DNA from 2 places in the Rhizobium sp. MHM7A genome. Region 2 is predicted to be linked to the other one. Evidence: riboswitches for the same ligand, from Rfam matches in the RefSeq annotation. Region 2 holds a riboswitch; the other holds the start of a gene.
What was found. A riboswitch is a leader RNA that binds a small molecule or an ion and turns the genes downstream of it on or off. The one in region 2 is predicted to bind S-adenosylmethionine.
Positions count from the first base shown of each region.

Region 1: it holds a riboswitch for S-adenosylmethionine, as region 2 does, so the genes downstream of both, FFR93_RS27085 (O-succinylhomoserine sulfhydrylase) here and metA (homoserine O-succinyltransferase) in region 2, are expected to answer to the same signal.

Region 1 is NZ_VCHT01000010.1:72,306-77,402, reverse strand. Features, by position in the region: gene FFR93_RS27105 (HAMP domain-containing methyl-accepting chemotaxis protein) at 1-395, shown strand, start outside; gene FFR93_RS27100 (hypothetical protein) at 530-808, shown strand; tRNA gene FFR93_RS27095 (tRNA-Gly) at 833-906, opposite strand; gene FFR93_RS27090 (2'-deoxycytidine 5'-triphosphate deaminase) at 967-2,061, opposite strand; SAM riboswitch at 2,134-2,212, shown strand; gene FFR93_RS27085 (O-succinylhomoserine sulfhydrylase) at 2,257-3,441, shown strand; gene apaG (Co2+/Mg2+ efflux protein ApaG) at 3,665-4,057, shown strand; gene FFR93_RS27075 (hypothetical protein) at 4,240-4,824, opposite strand; gene FFR93_RS27070 (Hsp33 family molecular chaperone) at 4,935-5,097, opposite strand, start outside.
Region 2 is NZ_VCHT01000015.1:5,955-11,051, reverse strand. Features, by position in the region: gene FFR93_RS32415 (aldose epimerase family protein) at 27-1,049, opposite strand; gene metA (homoserine O-succinyltransferase) at 1,191-2,114, opposite strand; SAM riboswitch at 2,164-2,241, opposite strand; gene FFR93_RS32405 (ABC transporter ATP-binding protein/permease) at 2,397-4,271, shown strand; gene FFR93_RS32400 (ABC-F family ATP-binding cassette domain-containing protein) at 4,296-5,097, opposite strand, start outside.

The DNA.
Region 1 (5,097 bases), on a different contig from region 2:
AGCAGTCGATCGGGCTGCAGGAGATCAACACCGCCGTCAACACCATGGACCAGGGCACGCAGCAGAATGCGGCGATGGTCGAGCAATCCACCGCCGCCAGCCACAGCCTCGCCAGCGAAGCGGCAGCGCTCAACACGCTGCTCGGCCAATTCCGGCTGACCGGCACAGGCGGTTTTGCCGCCGCTGCACCGATCGCGTCCGTCCGGCCGCCGGCCGCGGCACCTCGCGCGGCAGCGCGCCCGGCAGTCAGGGCAGCCCCGATCCGCATCGCCAAGGAAGGAACGGTGCGCCCCGCCGCCTCCCCGGCCCGCGCGCTCGGTCAACAGCTCGTCAGCGCCTTCGGCCCCAACAGCAGCACGCCGATAAGCAAGGATGGCGACTGGACGGAATTCTGAGCCGGTTGAAAGTATCGCGCGACGTTCCAGGCGCCACTTCCCGAAGGAGTGATGGCCGAGGCGCCGTTTCATCTGGTGCGCCTGTTCCGATCGGGAGTAAGATCGCGGCGTTCGGCGCACCGGAAGGGATAGACATGAAACCGGCAATCATCGGCCTCATCGGCACTCTTGTTCTCGCGGGATGCAACACCGTCAGCTACAGTGGACCGGGTCTTGAACCGATCCCGGGCAGCATCACCTATAATGGCCAGCCGCGCAGCAAGCTCACCAAATCCCCGCCCGGCTCCAGCTTCCCGCATAATTTCATCGACCAGTATGGCCGGGAGGTGGAGGAAACCTACATCATCCAGCCCGACCGGAGCCTGATCATCGCGCATCGGCAATACAAACCGATACGGTTTTTCGGGGATTAGGTTTTAATCGCATCACTGGGAAATTGGAGCGGGTGAAGGGAATCGAACCCTCGTATTCAGCTTGGGAAGCTGCTGCTCTACCATTGAGCTACACCCGCGATGCGCTGAGATTTCCAACAGATGGGGGCCGCTGTCAAGTCGCGACCCTCCGGCAGGCGTCAGATGCGGAAGTGCTTCGAGAGCTTGAGGCCCTGGGCCTGGTAGTTGGAGCCGAGACCGGAGCCGTAGAGGCTGGTGGGTTTTTCCTGCATGTGCTCGTAGACGAGGCGGCCGACGATCTGGCCGTCTTCGAGGATGAAGGGCACTTCGTGGCTGCGCACTTCCAGGACGGCGCGGCTGCCGCGACCGCCGGCCGGCGCGTGGCCGAAGCCCGGATCGAAGAAGCCGGCATAATGGACGCGGAATTCGCCGACCAGCGGATCGAAGGGGGTCATCTCGGCGGCATAATCCGGCGGCACATGCACGGCCTCACGCGAGACGAGGATATAGAATTCGTCGGGATCGAGGATCAGTTCGTTGCGACCGCGGCTGTAAAGCGGCTCCCAGAAATCGAAGATGTCGTGCTGGTCCTTTTCGTCGACATCGACGACGGCGGTGTGGTGTTTGCCGCGATAGCCGATCAGGCCGTCCTTGTCGCCGGAGAGATCGATCGAAAGCGCGATGCCGCCGCCGGAGACGTTCGGCTGCTTGCTAGCGACGAGCGTCTCGCTTTCATGCAGCTTCAGAAGTTCCGGCTCCCCGAGCACGGACTGGCCGACGCGGAATCGGATCTGCGAGAGGCGCGAGCCGCGGCGCACGACGATCGGGAAGGTGCGCGGGCTGATTTCCAGATAGAGCGGCCCGGAATAACCTGACGGTATCTTGTCGAATTCCTGGGCGTAGTCGGTGATGACGCGGGTGAAGATGTCGAGCCTTCCGGTCGAGCTCTTCGGATTCGCCGAGGCCGACATGTCGGCCGGCAGCGCCAGGCTCTCCATCAATGGCACGATATAGACACAGCCGGTTTCGAGCACCGCGCCCTGGGAAAGGTCGATCACGTGCAGGCTCAGCCGGTCGAGCTTGTCCGACACCAGATGCGAGGGGCCGGGCATGAACGAGGCGCGCACTCGAAAGGCCTTTGCGCCCAAGCGAAGGTCGAGGCTTGCCGGCTGGATCTGATCGCGGTCCAGCTCCCGCTCGGAGATAAGACGCCCCGTTTCAAACAGCGCCGAAATCGCGCGGTCCGCCAGAATTCCAGTGTCGCGAGCCATCATGCCCCATCCATCTTTTGCGCCGACAAAACCAAACTCGGGGAATTGACGCAAGCAGCTAACAGCAGTATTGCAGAATTATCCCGTGGTGATTTGGCCGGTCGGCTTGCAGCCACGTTAAACAAGTGGCTAAAAAGACCGGGTTATGAAACCGGTCTGCTTTTGCGGCCGGTTTTTTTGTTATGTGAAGGTGATGGCATGAGCAAGACCTGGCGCCCGGCAACCCAACTCGTCCATGGCGGCACGCTGCGTTCGCAATATGGCGAAACGTCCGAGGCAATCTATCTCACGCAGGGTTTCGTCTATGAGACGTCGGAAGCGGCCGAAGCCCGCTTCAAGGGCGAAACGGACGGCTTCATCTACGCCCGCTACGGCAGCCCGACCAACGACATGTTCGAAAAGCGCATGTGCGCATTGGAAGGCGCCGAAGACGCCCGCGCCACCGCTTCCGGCATGGCGGCCGTCACCGCCGCCGTCCTCTGCCAGGTCAAGGCGGGCGACCATATCGTCGCCGCCCGCGCTCTGTTCGGCTCCTGCCGCTGGGTGGTGGAAACGCTGGCACCGAAATACGGGATCGAATGCACGCTGGTCGACGGCCGCGATCTCGCCAACTGGGAGAAGGCCATCCGGCCGAACACCAAGGTGTTCTTCCTGGAAAGCCCGACCAACCCGACGCTCGAGGTGATCGACATATCAGGCGTCGCCAGACTCGCCAATCAGATCGGCGCCAAGGTGGTGGTCGACAACGTCTTCGCAACGCCGCTCTTCCAAAAGCCGCTCGAACTCGGCGCCCATATCGTCGTCTATTCCGCCACCAAGCATATCGACGGCCAGGGCCGGTGCCTGGGCGGCGTGGTGCTCGCCGACAAGGCGTGGATCGACGAGAACCTGCACGACTACTTCCGCCACACAGGCCCGGCCATGTCGCCATTCAATGCCTGGACACTTCTGAAGGGCATCGAGACGCTGCCGCTGCGGGTGAAACAGCAGACTGAGAATGCAGCAAGGATCGCCGACTTCCTGGCCGACCAAAACAAGATTGCCAAGGTGATCTATCCCGGGCGCGAGGATCACCCGCAGGCCGACATCATCGCCAGTCAGATGACCGGCGGCTCGACGCTTGTTGCCTTCGAGCTGAAAGGCGGCAAGGAAGCTGCCTTCGCCCTGCAGAATGCGCTCGAGATCATCAAGATTTCCAACAATCTCGGCGACAGCAAGAGCCTGATCACCCATCCGGCGACGACGACGCACAAGAACCTGACGGAAGAAGCGCGTGCCGAACTCGGCATTTCTCCGGGCACAGTGCGCCTTTCGGCCGGCATCGAGGACACGGAAGACCTGATCGAGGATTTCGCGCGGGCACTCGCCAAGGTCTCGGGCTGACCGACGACAATGGCGGCCGGGCTTCATGCAAATCCGGCCGCCCATCTGCGGGAACAAGTTCACCCGCGCCGGCGTTGCGAAGTAAAATTAACGCTGGCAATTAGGCTTAACGATCGAAAACCATTCGATCATGAGCATTTGACCGCTGATCAACGTTCCGTTTCTTGACGGGCAGGCCCTTCTTATAAGATACGGGTAACATATCTTGACTAAGGTGCAAGGCATGTATCGCGCCCTCACAAGAGATATCGAAGTCGTGGTCGAACCGTTCTATCTGGAGGAGCAATCCGATCCGGAAGACGATCGCTATGTCTGGGGTTACCGGATTGTTATCAGCAACAATTCCGGCGTCGCTGTCCGCCTGGTCAACCGCTACTGGAACATCACCGACCAGAACGGACAGGTGGACGAGGTGACCGGTCCGGGGGTCGTCGGCGAACAGCCGCGGCTCAGCCCGGGCGACACCTATGAATATTCTTCCGGCTGCCCGCTCGACACGCCGTCAGGGCTGATGTTCGGCCATTACCAGATGGAAACGGATGAAGGCGAGCTGTTCGACGTCGACATCCCCGCCTTCTCGCTGGATTCGCCGGGTCTGCTACGCGTGCTTAATTGAACGCGTAGCGTAGAAAATGCTACTCATCACTGCAAAGTAGCAGAACGTTCTGGTGGACGTGCGACCCAGATTGCGGAGCCTTGCCCCTTCATCCGCGTGCCGGCGCCGACCAATACCTGGGGGATGCAAGATCGATCTGGTCGCACAGCCGTGGATCCCAGGCTTGCCCAATTATCAATCTACTAAAGATCGAAAGGATCCGAGGCCTGAGTACCTGGCTTTGCTTCGAACGGATCTTTAGATTGCGGCGGTGCTGGCTGTTTTGCGACCGCATCGTTTACCGCCTTTTGGCAGGCGAGCAACTCATCCGCTGCCCTGGCGGAATCTTTCAGACCGAGGGCTACAATCTGCTTTCCTCTAAAGCTGGCGCGGAAACTCAGTTTACCCGCAAACTCCGCAATCAAGTCAGGATCCTTGGAATCAATCCATAATGATTTGAAGCCAGGGAGATCCAGACCTGTCGCATCAGCCGTCCATTTATACTCGCCTAACGAGAGTTCGAGGGGATAGCGCTTCCCTTTCTCCAGGGATTTCCAGTTTGGATTTCCGAGCATGATGTAAAAAGGGTTGTCCTTTTTCCGGAGATTGAAACCAAGACGAAAAATGGTGTCGTCATCAAAGGAAGTCAGAACAAAACAGCCATTGTCTAAGGTCGGATCGACAGCCACGCTCCAATCGCCGATCTCTTTCCATTGGTTTGTCTCGTCAGCCAAGCCAATTCGTGGCATCGCAGCCGTTAATGCGAGTACGAAATATAAAAAGCGCATAAGGCCCACCCCAAAGTACCAGTTGGGGAATAGGCGCACAGTAACTACCGAAAGTCGAGCCACGGTGCCGCTGCAATGCCATTTTTTTCGCGCGCTGCGCGCGACCGATGTTATTCCGCCGGCTGAAGCTCGGCCGCCTGGAAGCGATAGGTGGTCGAGCAGAATTCGCAGGTCACGGCGATTTCGCCATTTTCCTGGCTGGCCTCGATCTCCTCGGCGGTGAAGCCCTTCAGCACGTTACCGATCTTTTCCCGCGAACAGCTGCAGCGGTCG
Region 2 (5,097 bases):
GCGCGTCCGTGGGGCGCGCGCCTCTTTCAGCTCTTGGTGAAGATATAATCCGTCTCCTGGCGCAGCACCTCGCCCGGACGTAGGACCGCATTCGGGAAGCCCTCGTGGTTGATCGCATCCGGCCAGACCTGGGTCTCCAGGCAGAAGCCTGCGAACGGGCCGTATTTACGCCCGTCGAGGCCGGGAGCCCCTGTGTTGAGCTTAAAGCCGGCATAGAACTGCACGCCCGGCTCGGTGCTGCGCACTTCCAGCGACACGCCGGAATAGAGGCTGCGGGCGAGCGCGACGGTCCGCTTGGCGGTGCGTTCGCGGGACAGGCAGAAATTATGGTCGTACAACACCTGTTCGCTGCCGACGAAACGCTTCATCGGGGCCATCTCGCGGAAATCGAATTCGGTTCCGTCGACGGGCCGGATCTCGCCGGTCGGCACCTGCTTCTCGTCGGTCGGCAGATAGTGATCGGCGGCGATCATGATGTCGTGGCCCAGCGCATCCTCGCGGCCGTCGAGATTGAAATAAGCGTGCTGGCAGACATTGGCGAGCGTCGGCCGATCGCTGGTCGATTCGTAGGTGATCGACAGTTCCCCATTGCCATGCACCCGGAATGTCGCCTGGATGGTGCAATTGCCGGGATAGCCGGCGCGGCCGTCAGGATCGACGATCTTCATTATCAGGCGGTCGACTTCATGCTCGACGATCGTCCAGTTGCGCTTGGCGATATTGTCGCTGCCACCATGCAGATGCGTGACGCCGTTTTCGTTTTGCTCGAGCTGGTAGTCCTTGCCATCGAGCGTGAACCTGCCGCCGCCGACGCGGTTGGCGCAGCGGCCGGGTGTCGCGCCGAAATAGGCCGAATAGAGGGGGTAGCTGTCGAAATCCTCAAAGCCGAGCTGCAGCGGCGCGTCATGGCCCGCAAGGCGCAGATCCTGGATAACCGCACCCCAGGTGATGATTCTGGCCGTCAGCCCTCCGCCCTTAATCTCTGCGCGGTAGACGGTTTCACCCGCCTTCGTCTGCCCGAAAACTTCTCGCTCCAACTTCTCCGACATAATCGACATCCGTTCCGTTCTTTTCCTGGGGGTAGGTCGGGAACCTGCCTTCATTTGCTCCAAACCGCAACCGGTACGACCAGAAAGAAATGCGGCAGCGGCAATGCTGCGGGCCTTGATGTGAAATGCGGCCAGCGACGCTCAGAGATCCATACCAATCTCTTCGAGATCGTAGGGCGTCGTCTGATAGATCTCGTTGATCCAATTGCCGAACAGCAGATGCGCATGGCTGCGCCAGCGGTTCTGCGGCGCAAGCGATGGGTCATTATGCGGGAAGTAATTGTGCGGCATCTTGATCGGCACGCCGGCATCCACATCGCGGAAATACTCGTCGGAAAGCGAGGTGGAGTCATATTCGACGTGGTTGAACATGTAGAGCCGACGGCCCCTCTTTTCGTGCACGAGGCATACGCCCATCTCGCTGGACTCCATCAGGATTTCCAGGCTTTCGGATTTTTCGATATCTTCGCGGCGTACCTCGGTCCATCGGGACACCGGCACCTCGAAGTTGTCGGAAAAGCCGTTCAGATAGATGGAGGAAGGTTTGAGGTTCCGGTGGCGGTAGACCCCGAAGGCCTTTTCCTTCAGCTCGTATTTCGGAACGCCGTGGAAGTGATAGATCGCCGCCATAGCGCCCCAGCAGACGTTCATCGTCGAATGGACGTTGGTCTCCGTCCAATTGAAGATCTCCTGCATCTCTCCCCAATAGGTAACGTCCTCATAGGGCAGAAGCTCGATCGGCGCCCCGGTGATGATGAAACCGTCGAACTTGCGCTGCTTTACCTCTTCCCAGGTCTGGTAGAAGGCGAGCAGGTGATCTTCGGACGTGTTCTTCGCCTTGTGCCCGCCGATGCGGATGAGCGACAGCTCCACCTGCAGCGGCGAAGCGCCGACGAGGCGGGCCATCTGCAGTTCTGTCTTGATCTTGTTGGGCATCAGGTTGAGCAGGCCGATCTGCAACGGTCTTATATCCTGACGGATCGCCATCGTCTCGGTCATCACCCGCACACCTTCCTGAACCAGGGTTTCGAAGGCGGGCAGAGTATCGGGGATCTTGATGGGCATTGAGGTCACTCGATCAAAAATAAAAAACCGGCGGCGACAAAAAATCGCTACCGGTCCGCACGCGGCCCTTTAGCGACTTTTTTAACGTGGCTGCAAGCCGGCCGGCCAAATCACCACGGAGTGCCTTAATTAGTCCCAGTTGAGCCGCGAATCAACTGCCGAATGCATGCGAGAGCGGCCCGCGCAAGCATCATCACAGTTTAATGACTGATAGAATCTGTTGATAGACCGCTAACGCCACCATGTTAATAATGACAGCATGGGCGTTGTTGGAAAAGCATGATGGCAGATAAGATCGAGGGGAGGCCGAGCGCCAGGAGGCAAGACAGGGTTGGTTACGATTTCAGCCTGACATATCGCCTCGGAGTAATGTTCTCGGCATTCTGGAATTCTGAAGTGCGTGGCAAGGTGCTGTTTTTGGCCACCGTGCTGATCCTCGTCATCCTGGCGACGGCTTATGGCCAGGTCATCCTCAACGAGTGGAACGCCCCCTTCTACGATTCGCTCGAGCGCCGGGATCTCGGCGAATTCTTCCACCAGCTCGAAATCTTCGCGATGATCGCCGGCACGCTGCTGCTGCTCAACGTGCTGCAGGCCTGGCTGAACCAGATGACGGCGCTCTATATGCGTGAGGGCCTGTCGCGCGATCTCGTCGACCAGTGGCTGAAGCGTAAGCGGGCGCTGCGGCTCGCCTCCAGCGGCCTGATCGGCGTCAACCCGGACCAGCGCCTGCACGAGGATTCCCGCAATCTTGCTGAAAGCACCACTGGCCTGGTCCTCGGCCTCTTACAGTCGACCATTCTTCTGGTGAGTTTCATCGGCGTGCTTTGGGAGCTGTCGAGCGGCTTCGTCTTCCGCATCAGTGGCCACAGTTTCTCCATTCCTGGATATATGGTCTGGGCAGCGATTTTCTATGCCGCTTCCGCCTCGGTGCTGAGCCAGGTTGTCGGCCGCAAGCTGGTCAAGCTCAATGCCGACCGGTTCTCGAAAGAGGCCGAACTCCGTTTCACGCTGATGCATGCCAATGAGAACATGCCAGCCATCACCGTCGCGCGGGGCGAAGAGAACGAGCGCCGGCGCATCAACACCGATATCAGCTCGGTGCTGCGGGTCGTCAGGCGACTTGCCATGGCCAACACCAACCTCACCTGGGTTTCGGCCGGCTACGGCTGGCTGGTGATCGTCATCCCGATCATCGTTGCAGCCCCGGCATATTTCTCCGGCGGCCTCACCCTCGGCCAGCTGATGATGTCGGTCGGCGCCTTCAACCAGGTCAATACGGCGCTGCGCTGGTATGTCGCCAATTTCGGCCCGATCGCCGAATGGCGTGCCACGCTGATGCGCGTTACCGACTTCCGCCAGGCATTGCTCGATATGGACGAGGACTTCGATCTGAAGGGCAGCATTGCCTATGAGAACACCGCATCCGACACGCTGACGATGAAGGATGTAGTGATCAATGCCAAGATCGGCGAAGACATCGAGGAATGCGGCGGTTTTCGCCTGCGCGAAACCGATGTCGTGATCAAGGCCGGCGAGAAAATCATGATCAACGGCGATCATAGCGTCAACCGAAAGCTGCTGTTCCAGGCCATGGCCGGGCTCTGGCCGTGCGGCAGCGGCACGATGGGCTTGCCGCCGGTCGACGACATGCTGTTCGTTCCGCAGATCGCCTATGTTCCCGGCGGCACGCTGCGCGAGGCGCTGGCCTTCCCCGAAAGTCCCGATGCCTATGAGAAGGCCGCCGTCGAGGCGGCCCTCGAAAAGGCCGGCCTGCACTCTCTCGTCGCACGGCTGGATACCCGCGCCCGCTGGGACAAGCTGCTCGACGGCGACGAACAGAAGGCGATCGGTTTCGCCCGTCTGCTGCTGGTACGCCCGCGCTGGATCATCTTCGACGAAGTGCTTGAGGGCATGGAGCCGGAATGGCAGGAGACGATGTGCCGAGTGCTGGCTTCGATGCCCGAAACCGGCATGATCTATATCGGCCGCTCTGAAACCTATCTGGAGGCGCTGCAGCCGCGCGTGCTGCATCTGCAGGCGCTGCCTTCGAGGTCCGAGGAGCCGCAGCAGCAGGCCGCCAGGACCGGCGCCAGCGCCAGCGCCGGCGCTTCAGAGCGCCGCGTCATCCGGCTGGACCCTGCCCGCACCGATTGACGCGAGCGGCTGAGTGCGAAAATCTCAGCCTTCCAGCTCTTCCCGCAGCATTTCGAGCTCCAGCCACTCCTCTTCCATCTTGGTCAGGCTGGCGCGCAGCTTTTCCATCTCGCTTGCAAGCCGGTTGAAGGCAGCGGGGTCGCGCGTGAAGAGATTGGGATCGGCCATGACAAGTTCGCGCTTGGCGATCTCGGCTTCGGCTTTGGCGATCTCCTTCGGCAGATTGTCAAGCGCGAATTTCTGCTTGAAGGAGAGCTTACTCTTCGAGCCTCCGCCGGAAGCTGCTGTCTCCTGCGTCTTCGGCTTCTCCGCCGCCTTCTCGGCCTTCCTGCGCTCTTCGAGCGCGCCTTTGCGCTGTGCCAACATATCCGTGTAGCCGCCGGCATATTCGATCCATCGACCGTCGGGCGCATCCGGCACGGCGGGCGCGATCGTCGAGGTCACGGTGCGGTCGAGGAAGTCGCGATCGTGGCTGACGAGGATGACGGTGCCGGGAAAACCGGCGACAATTTCCTGCAAGAGATCGAGCGTCTCGATGTCGAGATCGTTGGTGGGTTCGTCGAGGATCAGGAGATTTGCCGGGCGGGAGAGGATGCGCGCCAGCATCAGCCGGGCGCGCTCGCCGCCTGAGAGGCTTTTGATGGGCGTACGCGCCTGTTCCGGCTGGAACAGGAATTCCTTCATGTAGCCGGTGACATGGCGCTGCTCGCCATTGACGAGCAGGTTTTCGCCGCGCCCGTCCGTCAGGTAGTTCGCGAGCGTATCCCCGGGGTCGAGGTCTTCTCGCTTCTGGTCGAGGGTGGCGATCTCCAGATTGGTGCCGAGC